Regions from separate parts of the Glaciimonas sp. GG7 genome, predicted to be linked through region 2. Evidence: predicted binding sites of a transcription regulator. Region 2 holds the regulator's gene; the other holds the start of a gene.
The links. The regulator LexA, encoded in region 2, represses DNA repair genes until DNA is damaged. The targets are predictions, from matches to a motif close to ACTGTATNNNNATACAGT.
Positions count from the first base shown of each region.

Region 1: ACVBEF_RS13100 (LexA family protein) is a predicted target of LexA. The motif match lies at 3,340-3,357, and genes of this name have one in related genera.

Region 1 is NZ_JBRIIQ010000052.1:18,925-24,056, reverse strand. Features, by position in the region: gene ACVBEF_RS13110 (SulP family inorganic anion transporter) at 1-937, opposite strand, end outside; gene ACVBEF_RS13105 (Y-family DNA polymerase) at 1,473-2,849, opposite strand; gene ACVBEF_RS13100 (LexA family protein) at 2,852-3,325, opposite strand; gene ACVBEF_RS13095 (SRPBCC domain-containing protein) at 3,483-3,899, opposite strand; tRNA gene ACVBEF_RS13090 (tRNA-Ser) at 4,187-4,276, opposite strand; gene hemW (radical SAM family heme chaperone HemW) at 4,376-5,132, opposite strand, start outside.
Region 2 is NZ_JBRIIQ010000006.1:19,019-24,150, forward strand. Features, by position in the region: gene ACVBEF_RS03080 (RNA methyltransferase) at 1-407, shown strand, start outside; gene prpF (2-methylaconitate cis-trans isomerase PrpF) at 407-1,561, shown strand; gene lexA (transcriptional repressor LexA) at 1,570-2,235, opposite strand; gene rpsF (30S ribosomal protein S6) at 2,468-2,863, shown strand; gene priB (primosomal replication protein N) at 2,904-3,218, shown strand; gene rpsR (30S ribosomal protein S18) at 3,240-3,524, shown strand; gene rplI (50S ribosomal protein L9) at 3,551-4,003, shown strand; gene ACVBEF_RS03115 (replicative DNA helicase) at 4,125-5,132, shown strand, end outside.

The DNA of each region.
Region 1 (5,132 bases), on a different contig from region 2:
CCCAAGGCCCCAAAAAAACGACCAGAATCAGCAGAAAAATGCCCGCAACGAAAGTCGATAGTCGGCCTCGTCCGCCCGATTTGACGTTAATCACTGACTGACCAATCATCGCGCATCCTGGCATACCCCCGATAAATCCAGAAACAATGTTAGCGATTCCCTGACCACGACACTCGCGATTCTTATCGCTGCTCGTGTCGGTAAAGTCATCAATGATTGCTGCAGTCATCAGCGACTCTAGCAAGCCAACTACGGCAATAGCGATGGAATAAGGAAAAATGATTTTTAATGTATCGAGATTGATCGGCACCATCGGAATAGCGAAATTGGGAAGACTGTCAGGAAATGCGCCCATATCGCCCACCGTGCGCACTGGCAACTTAAAAATGATCGCAATAATCGTCAGCACGATGATGCATACCAGAGGGGACGGTACCGCCTTGGTGAGCAGCGGCAGTAAATAGATGATGGCCAGACCTCCGGCGACCAGCGCAAAAATACTCCATTGCAGGGGAAGTATTTCAGGTAGCTGCGCAAGGAAAATCAAGATTGCCAAGGCATTCACGAACCCAGTGACCACCGAACGAGAAACAAATCGCATCAATGCGCCTAACTTGAGCAGTCCGGCACCGATCTGTAGCGTACCCGCCAATACACCAGCGGCAAACAAGTATTGAACGCCATGTTCTTTCACCAGCGTCACGACCAACAAGGCAACCGCCCCAGTTGCCGCCGAGATCATGGCAGGACGCCCTCCGGCGATAGCCGATACAACTGCAATGACGAAAGCCGCATACAGGGCAACCTTGGGATCAACCCCGGCAATAACAGAAAAAGCGAGCGCCTCCGGAATGAGCGCCAATGCAACGACTAGTCCTGCAAGAATGTCCCCACGGACATTAGAGAGCCAATCCTGGCGAAAAGTATTCATCAACATTTGATCTCAATAGAATATGCAAACGGTCACACGGCGCCGTTATAAACGCGCGCGATGCAAAGAATGCGAGTTGGATATGCGTTGCGTAGATCTGATGGCATGCACAGATCTACATCAACATAAACGGGTGCTGTCGAAGCAAGCATCTGAAGCACTTACACATAGGCGAACGATCACCATTGGCTATTAGCTATTAGCTATTTGCGTCATTGCAGTGCTGGAGGCGGAAGACTTTCCGCTAGGAGAGGGAGAACTACATTGGTGGACTTAAAGTGTTAAAAAATATCTTACGAAATAGTCTGTCAAAACGTTTGTGAAAACAATAAAGCCCTGAAATCAGGGCTTTATGTTTAAAACTGGAGGAAGCGGTGAACATCGAATACATCAACGGGATAAGCCGTCGCTCGTTTTCAAGTCTATGGTTTAAGTCAATTAAATCGATGACTTAAGACCTTTTTCATTCCGGAACCGTGCCAATTCTTTAAGCCTGAGAGTCAACGCTGGCGCGGTCTTCGCGTTTGTTGTGGGAATGATTCTACATCTTGCCGGTACTTTCTGCAGGGCATTTTTTTATGAAAGTTATGCATGAACTTCTGCTTGAGTTATGGTGATTATGCTGATTTAATTTCGGCAATTCATCCCAATTAGTAGTATATCGAGCCGTCCTATACTCAAACCGCGCAATCCAGCGCCCCAATCCACTAGCAGAACCCAGTTGAACGGTATCTCTTCCATACCGCACATTCAGCCCATCCAACGCCGCCATCACAGCAGACGAATACTTTGTGTCAGATACACCGTCGAACAAACTTCCCTGCCCAATCACCCTGGAACGCAAATCCATCAGCACCACCCCTGCCTTTTTGTACTGAAATCCCTCCCGAAATACACGCTTTAATCCATACAGCGCCAACCCCGTCAGCACCCGCAAATCATCCGACGGCTCCGCTAGCGGCACGGTCATGCCGTTGTTGTATTGCGGCTCATCGAATCGAAAGCGATCGGTTTCAATAAAAACGTGAAGCGCTCCGCATACCGATTTTTGTCCGCGCAGCTTCTCGGTCGCCCGGGCCATGTACAACGACACTGCTTCCTCCAACTCCCGAATAGTCATAACGGTCGCACCGAAGGAGCGTGAGGACACTATCTGTTTGCGTGGTGGCGAAATCTCTTCTAATGCCAGGCAAGAGACGCCGCGTAATTCGTTGCAGGTACGCTCCATCACCACACCGAATTGTTCGCGCAGTACTTTTGGGGACGCTGTGCGTAGTTTTTGGGCAGTATCGATCTGCATGACGCGCAGTCGATCGCTGATCTTTCTGCCAACGCCCCACACTTCGTCGACGTCGATATGACTCAGCAGTGCATCGATCTCATCGCTATGCATGCCGGTGAGATCGCACACGCTGTTGTAAGGAGGCTGCTTTTTGGCGATGTGGTTAGCCATCTTAGCCAGCGTTTTTGTGTTGCCGACGCCGACGCAGACGGGTAACCCGGTCCACTGTTTGACTCGGTGCCGGATCGCTTGCCCCATATCGGTCAGGCTGGGCCACAGCCCGCTCATACCATTGAGGCTGAGAAAGGATTCATCGATGGAATAGACCTCAACCTCCGGACTGTAATCGCGCAGAATAGTCATGACGCGGTTACTCATATCGGCATAGAGCGTGTAGTTGGAGGACAGCGCAATGATGCCGTGCTTGCGCGCCATGTCTTGCAACTGAAACCACGGCGTCGCCATTTTGATGCCGAGTGCCTTGACCTCATTTGAGCGCGCCACTGCCATGCCGTCGTTATTCGATAAAACAACGACCGGCTTTCCTTCCAGGCGGGGATTAAACACCCGTTCGCAACTGACATAGAAATTGTTGACATCAACCAGCGCGAACAACTGGTTAGTGGGGCTGCTCATGATCAGACGGTAATCTTGCGCACGACAGCGGCGACGACGCCCCAGATGTGTAGATCGTCGTCTTCGCTTATCCGAATGACTTTGTAGGTGGAGTTTTCGGGACGCAACTCGACTACGCCGCGCCATCGATAGAGGCGTTTCAAGGTGAATTCATTGCTGATGACGGCGACGACGATATGACCGTGTTTGGGTTCGACGGAACGATCGACCAAAACCCGGTCACCATTGAGAATACCCGCGCCGATCATGCTATCGCCTTCGACCGTGAAGTAGAACGAGGCCGCTTTGTGTTTGACCAGATAGTCATTGAGATCGAGGCCGTCTTCGATATAGTCGGCGGCCGGCGATGGGAATCCGGCCGGGACTTTATCGAGGAACAAGGGGATGGAGCAGACCGGAGGCACTTGGGCCACTGTTAGTGGGAATTGTGCCAGGCCTGCAGGAATGCGTGGTTTGTTGCTACTGAGAATGTTCATGGCCTGTCTTATATACTGTATTTATATACAGTATAGTAGGCCTTTCTATTCGACTTGATATACCGATTTGTATGGTTACAACGTCTTGAAATATATATTTAATGCTTGCCATATCTGAAAAGCATTTCTCGGTTTAATCTTTGTTGGGCTTTAGTTGTTACGCTGTGCCGCATTGCCGTTCGACGTATCGGGCGAAGCGATCAATGACGGTTTGCCATTCTGAGCGTTGCTGATCTTCAGGAAGCTTTGAGTCGGCGTCGAAGGCCTGACGAATAGTGACGCCAGTATCAGTTTCAATAAACGCTAAGCGAACCATGCGGTCTTCGTCCGTCTGAAATTCAATTAGTCGGTTTAGCTCGATTTGCGTGTAGGTGGCGGCGAAGTCGAATCCCATACCGCCGTCATTGGATTCAATGCGTAGCAATAGTTTTCCGCCAACCTTTAGGTCGTTCGATGCCCAGGTGGTGTGCCACTCATCAGACGCGTCCCATTGCACGATGTCGTCGGGATTGTTGAAGGCTCGCCAAGTGTCAGCGATGGGGGCGGTAACGAACGTTTCGATAGTGATGTTCATAATGTTATGTCCATTCGGTGTTAGGTTAGTACTCTGCGGTGCAAGGCTACTTAAACGGAATGGCCGCGATTGGCCGAAAGCTACGCTTCGCCAGATGAATGGAGGTAATCTAGAAATGACCATAGCCAAATAAATGGGCTAGTTTTTTGACATCTGGCGAACGCAATAAGGGATCAACTTGTAGTGAGTTGCGGAAATGATTTATTGGAATGTAGCCTGAAGGAAGTAACAAATAGGCCGTACAAAAACAAAAAAGCCCTGAAAAATCAGGGCTTTATGTTTCAAACTGGCGGAAGCGGTGAGATTCGAACTCACGAACGGGATAAACCGTCGCTAGTTTTCAAGACTAGTGCCTTCAACCACTCGGCCACACTTCCAGAGTGGCGAATTATACATAAGTCGAACTAAATTGACGATACCTGTATGAAAATTATCTGCATTTATTAGCTTTTGGCAGTTTGGCGTCGTTAATCCCGTCAATCCAGTAAAAACATTTGTTGTAAATCATTCAAAAAGCGTTCGCCCAGTGCGGTGGGCTTGATCAATTTGTGATCGCGGTATAACAAGCCTTTTGCTTCTGCGTCGTTCAACGATTTTTCTATCATGTTGAGGGACATCCCTGTGCGTTCGGCAAATAGATTGACTTCGAAGCCGCCATTCAGACGCAAGGCGTTGAGCATGAATTCAAAGCCAAGTTCGCCGCGTTCGATTTCGTTTTCTTCCTGCACCACATTGCCGAGCCGGGTTTGTTCCAGATAGGCTTTGGGTTGCTTGTAGCGCATTTGCCGGATGACGCGATGGGGGAACGATATTTTGGAGTGCGCGCCTGCGCCTATGCCCAGATAGTCGCCGAATTGCCAGTAATTCAAATTATGACGCGCTTGCCGACCCGGTTGGGCGTAGGCGGATACTTCGTAATGACCGTAGCCAGCCTCGGAGGTCAGCGCGGCGATCATGTCTTGCATTTCGGCGCTGTCATCGTCGTCCGGGACTTGGGGCGGAAATTTGGCGAACCAGGTGTTCGGTTCCAGTGTCAGGTGATACATCGATAAATGCGGTGGCGCAAAGCTGATCGCTGTGGCGGCATCTTGACGTGCCTCTTCCAGCGTTTGGCCCGGTAGCGCGTACATCAGATCAAGGTTGAAGTTATCGAATGTATGTTGCGCGATCTCTACCGCGCGGCGTGCTTCGCCATCGTCGTGGATGCGTCCTAGAGCTTGCAGGTGACGGCCG
Region 2 (5,132 bases):
GCGAACGTTACGGTTTGCCGAATGAAATTGTTGAAAAATGTAATGTATTAATTAATATTCCCGCTAATCCGGATTATTCATCGTTGAATTTATCGCAAGCAGTGCAGGTGTTAGCTTATGAGTGTCGTGTTGCTGCTGGTGTAGAAAATCTTTCGGATGGGAGTAGTGAGATAGGTTTTCACGGCGATGCGGCCAATCTGGTTGAGATTGAGGGCATGTTTGCCCATCTCGAACAGGCGCTCATCGAAATCGAATTTCTTGACCCCGCACATCCGAAAAAACTGATGCCGCGTTTGAAACGTTTGTTTTCCCGGGCCGGGCTGGAGACCGAAGAGGTCAATATCCTGCGTGGGATAGCCAGTCAGATTTTGACCAAGCGGCGACGTCTTGATCGAGACGGAAAATAATGCGCAAAATTCCTGCACTCTATATGCGCGGTGGCACCTCGAAAGGGGTGTTTTTTCATGCCGATGATTTGCCGGACGATCCACGTCAGCGCGATGCGTTGTTATTGCGCGTCATCGGAAGCCCCGATCCGTATGGCAAGCATTCGGATGGCATGGGCGGAGCGACCTCTAGCACGAGTAAAGTCGTTGTGCTGTCACGCTCGCAACGGACGGGTATTGACGTTGAGTATTTGTTTGGCGCGGTGGCGATTGATGCGCCGTTAATTGATTGGTCAGGTAACTGCGGCAATTTATCTGCTGCGGTGGGGCCCGCAGCGTTGTACATGGGCTTGGTGCCACAGAATGGTCATTCTGATCAAAACTTCGCCACGATACGTATCTGGCAGCAAAATATAGGGCAGTTAATCGTGGCCCGGATGCCGATTCTCAGCGGACTGCCAGATGAGGGTGGCAACTTTCAAGAGGACGGAGTGGCGTTTGGCGGCGCTGAAATCTCGCTTGAATTCATTGAGAGTGACGAGCCAGTCATTTCTTTATTACCGACGACTAATATTGTTGACGTTCTCAATGTTCCTGAATTTGGCTGTATCGAAGCCACACTGTTGACGGCAGGCAATCCGACGGTGTTTGTTGATGCCTGCGCACTTGGTTTGACTGGACGGGAGTTGCCGGACGAAATCAATGCAAACACAGCCCTGCTAATGCGTTGCGAGGCTATCCGGGCGCATGCTGCGGTAGTGATGGGGGTGGCAGAGTGTGCCGAAAGTGCAACGCGGAATCGACCGGCTACGCCAAAATTGGCGTGGGTGTCGCCGCCAGCATCGTATGTCAGCAGTGCGGGTGTGACGATTCATGACGATCAGATTGATGTAGTGGGGCGCATTTTGTCGATGGGGAAACTGCATCACGCATTTACTGGTACCGGGGCAATTGCCCTGGCCGTTGCGGCGGCGCTGCCAGATTCAGTGGTTGCGCGCAATTTAGGTACGGGAAACGAAGATGAGAAACAGGCCCTGATTCGGATCGGGCATGTTTCTGGCAGGCTTATGCTGGGTGCTACCGTGAGACAGGAAGGGCGCAAGTGGCAAATGGAAAAAGCCATTTTGTCGCGTAGCGCCCGGTTGATTATGTCGGGCCAGGTACATCTTCCGTGATCGACTGTTTACATCCAGTTGCGTAATAACCCGACGACTAAGCCCTCTAGCGCAAAGTCATCCTTATCTTCGTCGATAATGATGGGTTCGAAATCAGGGTTTTCGGGTAAAAGTTGAATCACTGAGTCGGTCTTTTTATACGTCTTGACGGTGACGTCATCGCCTATCCGGGCGACTACAATTTGTCCGTTTTTGACATTTTGCGTTTTCTTAATTGCCAGCAAATCTCCATCCAGAATCCCTACATCGCGCATGGACAGGCCACGTACTTTGAGCAGGTAGTCTGGCTTGGCGCTAAATAAAGCCGGATCAACGTTATAGCTGGCTTCAATATGCTCTTGCGCAAGAATAGGGGAGCCAGCGGCAACCCGTCCAACCAATGGTAAATTAATCTGCAGCAAGGCTGGATGGGGCAATGTTCCCATGCCATCTCTGGACAGACCACGCGACGAGCTCGGGGCCTTAGCCAGTATGCGAATGCCGCGGGATGTGCCAGGAGAAATTTCGATTGCCCCCTTACGTGCTAGTGCTTGTAAATGCTCCTCAGCTGCATTGGGAGAGCGAAATCCGAATACCGTCGCGATTTCTGCCCGGGTCGGCGGAAAGCCGGTGTTTTCAATAGCGTCTCTTATCAGATCAAGAACTTCTTGCTGGCGGGTGGTTAATTTGATCATATTGGTGGCTATCGATAAATGATGGGGTGGTACAAGTATATGCAATTAACCTGTATTTTTGTACAGTAATTATGGGAATGCAAGCAATTTAGAAAGTTATATGCATCATATGAATAAACGTGTGACGACATTGAATTTTTAACCATTACACTGTATAGTGCTTGGTTTTCCTCTTCCCACACTCGTCTTGACGCCGAGGTGGGCTATTTCAACAGTCCAAAAAGGAGCTTACATGCGTCATTATGAAATCGTATTTATCGTCCACCCGGATCAAAGCGAGCAAGTGCCTGCAATGATCGAACGCTACAAGGGTATCGTCACAACACGTGGTGGTATCGTTCATCGCGTTGAAGATTGGGGCCGTCGTCAGTTGGCATATCTGATCCAGAAATTGGCAAAAGCACACTATGTTTGTTTAAACATTGAGTGCGATAGCGAAACACTGGCCGAAATCGAAACTGGCTTCAAATTCAATGATGCCGTTTTGCGTCACCTGACTGTCAAGCTGAAAAAAGCTGAAACTGGTCCATCGCCAATGATGAAGGCTGTGCAAAAGGAAGATGCTGCTAAAAGCCATCGTACTGAAGCACCAGCCGCCGCACCTTCGGCACCAGCAGCAGCTGCCTGATTTTCGATTAACTTGCATTCACATTTCCACATAAACCGGAGTGAACCAATCTAACAACGTGTTTCATTTGATCGCCGAAATCGCAGAACGCGAAGTATTGCGTTATACGCCGGCTGGTATCCCGATCGTTTCAGCAATATTGCTCAATCGCTCGTCGCCAAATGAAGCAGGGATACAACGTCAGGTTGAATTCGAAATTGCCGCGCTCGCCATTGGTGAGATTTCGGGAAGGTTCAATCAGACAATGTTGGGTGGTTTGTACTGGTTTGAAGGATTTTTGGCACGCAAGAGCCGTAATGGCCGAAGTCTGGTATTTCACATCACTGAATTTGCTGCAGCTGAAACTGCAGCCTAATTATTTATACAGGAGCCTCAAATGGCATTCGGTAAAAAGTTCGATAAAAGTAAATTAAAAAATAAGCGTCAACAACAAAACCCGCTGTTCAAACGGAAAAAGTTTTGCCGTTTCACAGCAGCTCACGTTGCCAGCGTTGATTACAAAGACGTCGATACGTTGAAAGATTTCGTTCAGGAAAATGGCAAAATCATGCCAGCACGCCTGACAGGTACTAAGGCAATTTATCAACGTCAGGTAGACACCGCGATCAAACGCGCACGTTTCCTTGCGTTGTTGCCGTACACCGATCTGCACAACGTTTAATTGACGACTTGAATTAGGAGAAAAATATGCAAATTATTTTGTTAGAAAAAGTCGTTAATGTCGGCAATCTGGGTGACGTCGTTAAAGTAAAAGACGGTTTCGCACGTAACTTTCTGATCCCGCAACGTCTGGCTCGCCGCGCTACAACCTCAGCTCTTGCTGAGTTTGAAGTCAAGCGTGCTGAACTTGAAAACATTGCAGCTGCAAAATTGGCTACTGCTCAAATCCAAGGCGAAAAACTGAACGGTTTGACCGTGAAGATTTCACAAAAATCAGGCGTTGATGGTCGTTTGTTCGGTTCAGTTACTAACGGTGATATCGCTGAAGCATTGACCAAGCAAGGTTTTGCTGTTGATAAATCGCAAGTGCGTTTGCCTGTTGGTCCGTTGAAGATTGTTGGCGACCACGCTGTTGCTGTGTCTTTGCATACTGACGTGTTGGTTGACGTTACTGTTACTGTAGTCGGCGAGCACGCTTAATTTATTAAGTTTGTAGCATACTTCTTGGAATAATAAAAAGCCGGGTTCGCCCGGCTTTTTATCGCCATTTTTATATATTCCAACAGAGTTAAGCATAAGCTTAGCGGGTATAATTCGCGCCATGCGTCCACCTTCATCAGATCCCCAGTTAGATTCTCTTCGTGTACCACCCCATTCAATCGAAGCGGAACAATCCGTTTTAGGTGGCTTGTTGCTCGATAATGCTGCCTGGGACAGAATTGCCGATTTTGTTCGCGCTGACGATTTTTATCGATATGATCATCGTATTATTTTTCAACATATTGTTAAGTTGATTAATAACAGCCGCCCGGCCGATGTCATTACCGTTTTTGAATCTCTCGGTAGCACTGGCAAGGCCGAGGAAGTTGGCGGTTTGACTTACCTCAACGCGCTGGCACAAAACACCCCATCGGCCGCCAATATTCGTCGGTACGCTGAAATCGTGCGCGACCGTGGTATCTTGCGCAAACTGATTACGGTTGCTGACGAAATTTCAGGGCAGGCCTTCAGTCCACAAGGCAAAGAAGTCAAACAAATGCTCGATGAGGCCGAATCGAAGATTTTTGCGATTGCCGAAGAGGGGTCACGCGGCGCGCAAGGATTCCAGGAAATTCAGCCTTTACTGACTCAAGTAGTCGAACGTATCGATGAACTGTATAGCCGTGATAATCAAAGCGAGATAACGGGTGTACCAACTGGTTTTGCCGATCTCGATAAAATGACGTCGGGCTTGCAGCCGGGCGATCTGATTATTGTTGCAGGTCGCCCATCAATGGGTAAGACCGCATTTTCTATCAATATCGGCGAGACTGTCGCGATCGAAAGTGGATTGCCAGTTGCCGTATTCTCAATGGAAATGGGCGGCACGCAGCTAGCGATGCGTATGTTGGGATCGGTGGGCCGCCTTGATCAGCATCGGTTACGTACCGGACGGTTGAATGATGAGGATTGGCCACGCTTGACGCATGCGATTCAGAAGATGAACGATGCGCAGCTATATATTGATGAAACCCCCGCCTTGAGCTCGATGGAGCTACGTGCGCGTGCCCGGCGATTATCGCGTCAGTGCGGCAAGTTGGGATTGATCATTATCGATTACCTGCAACTT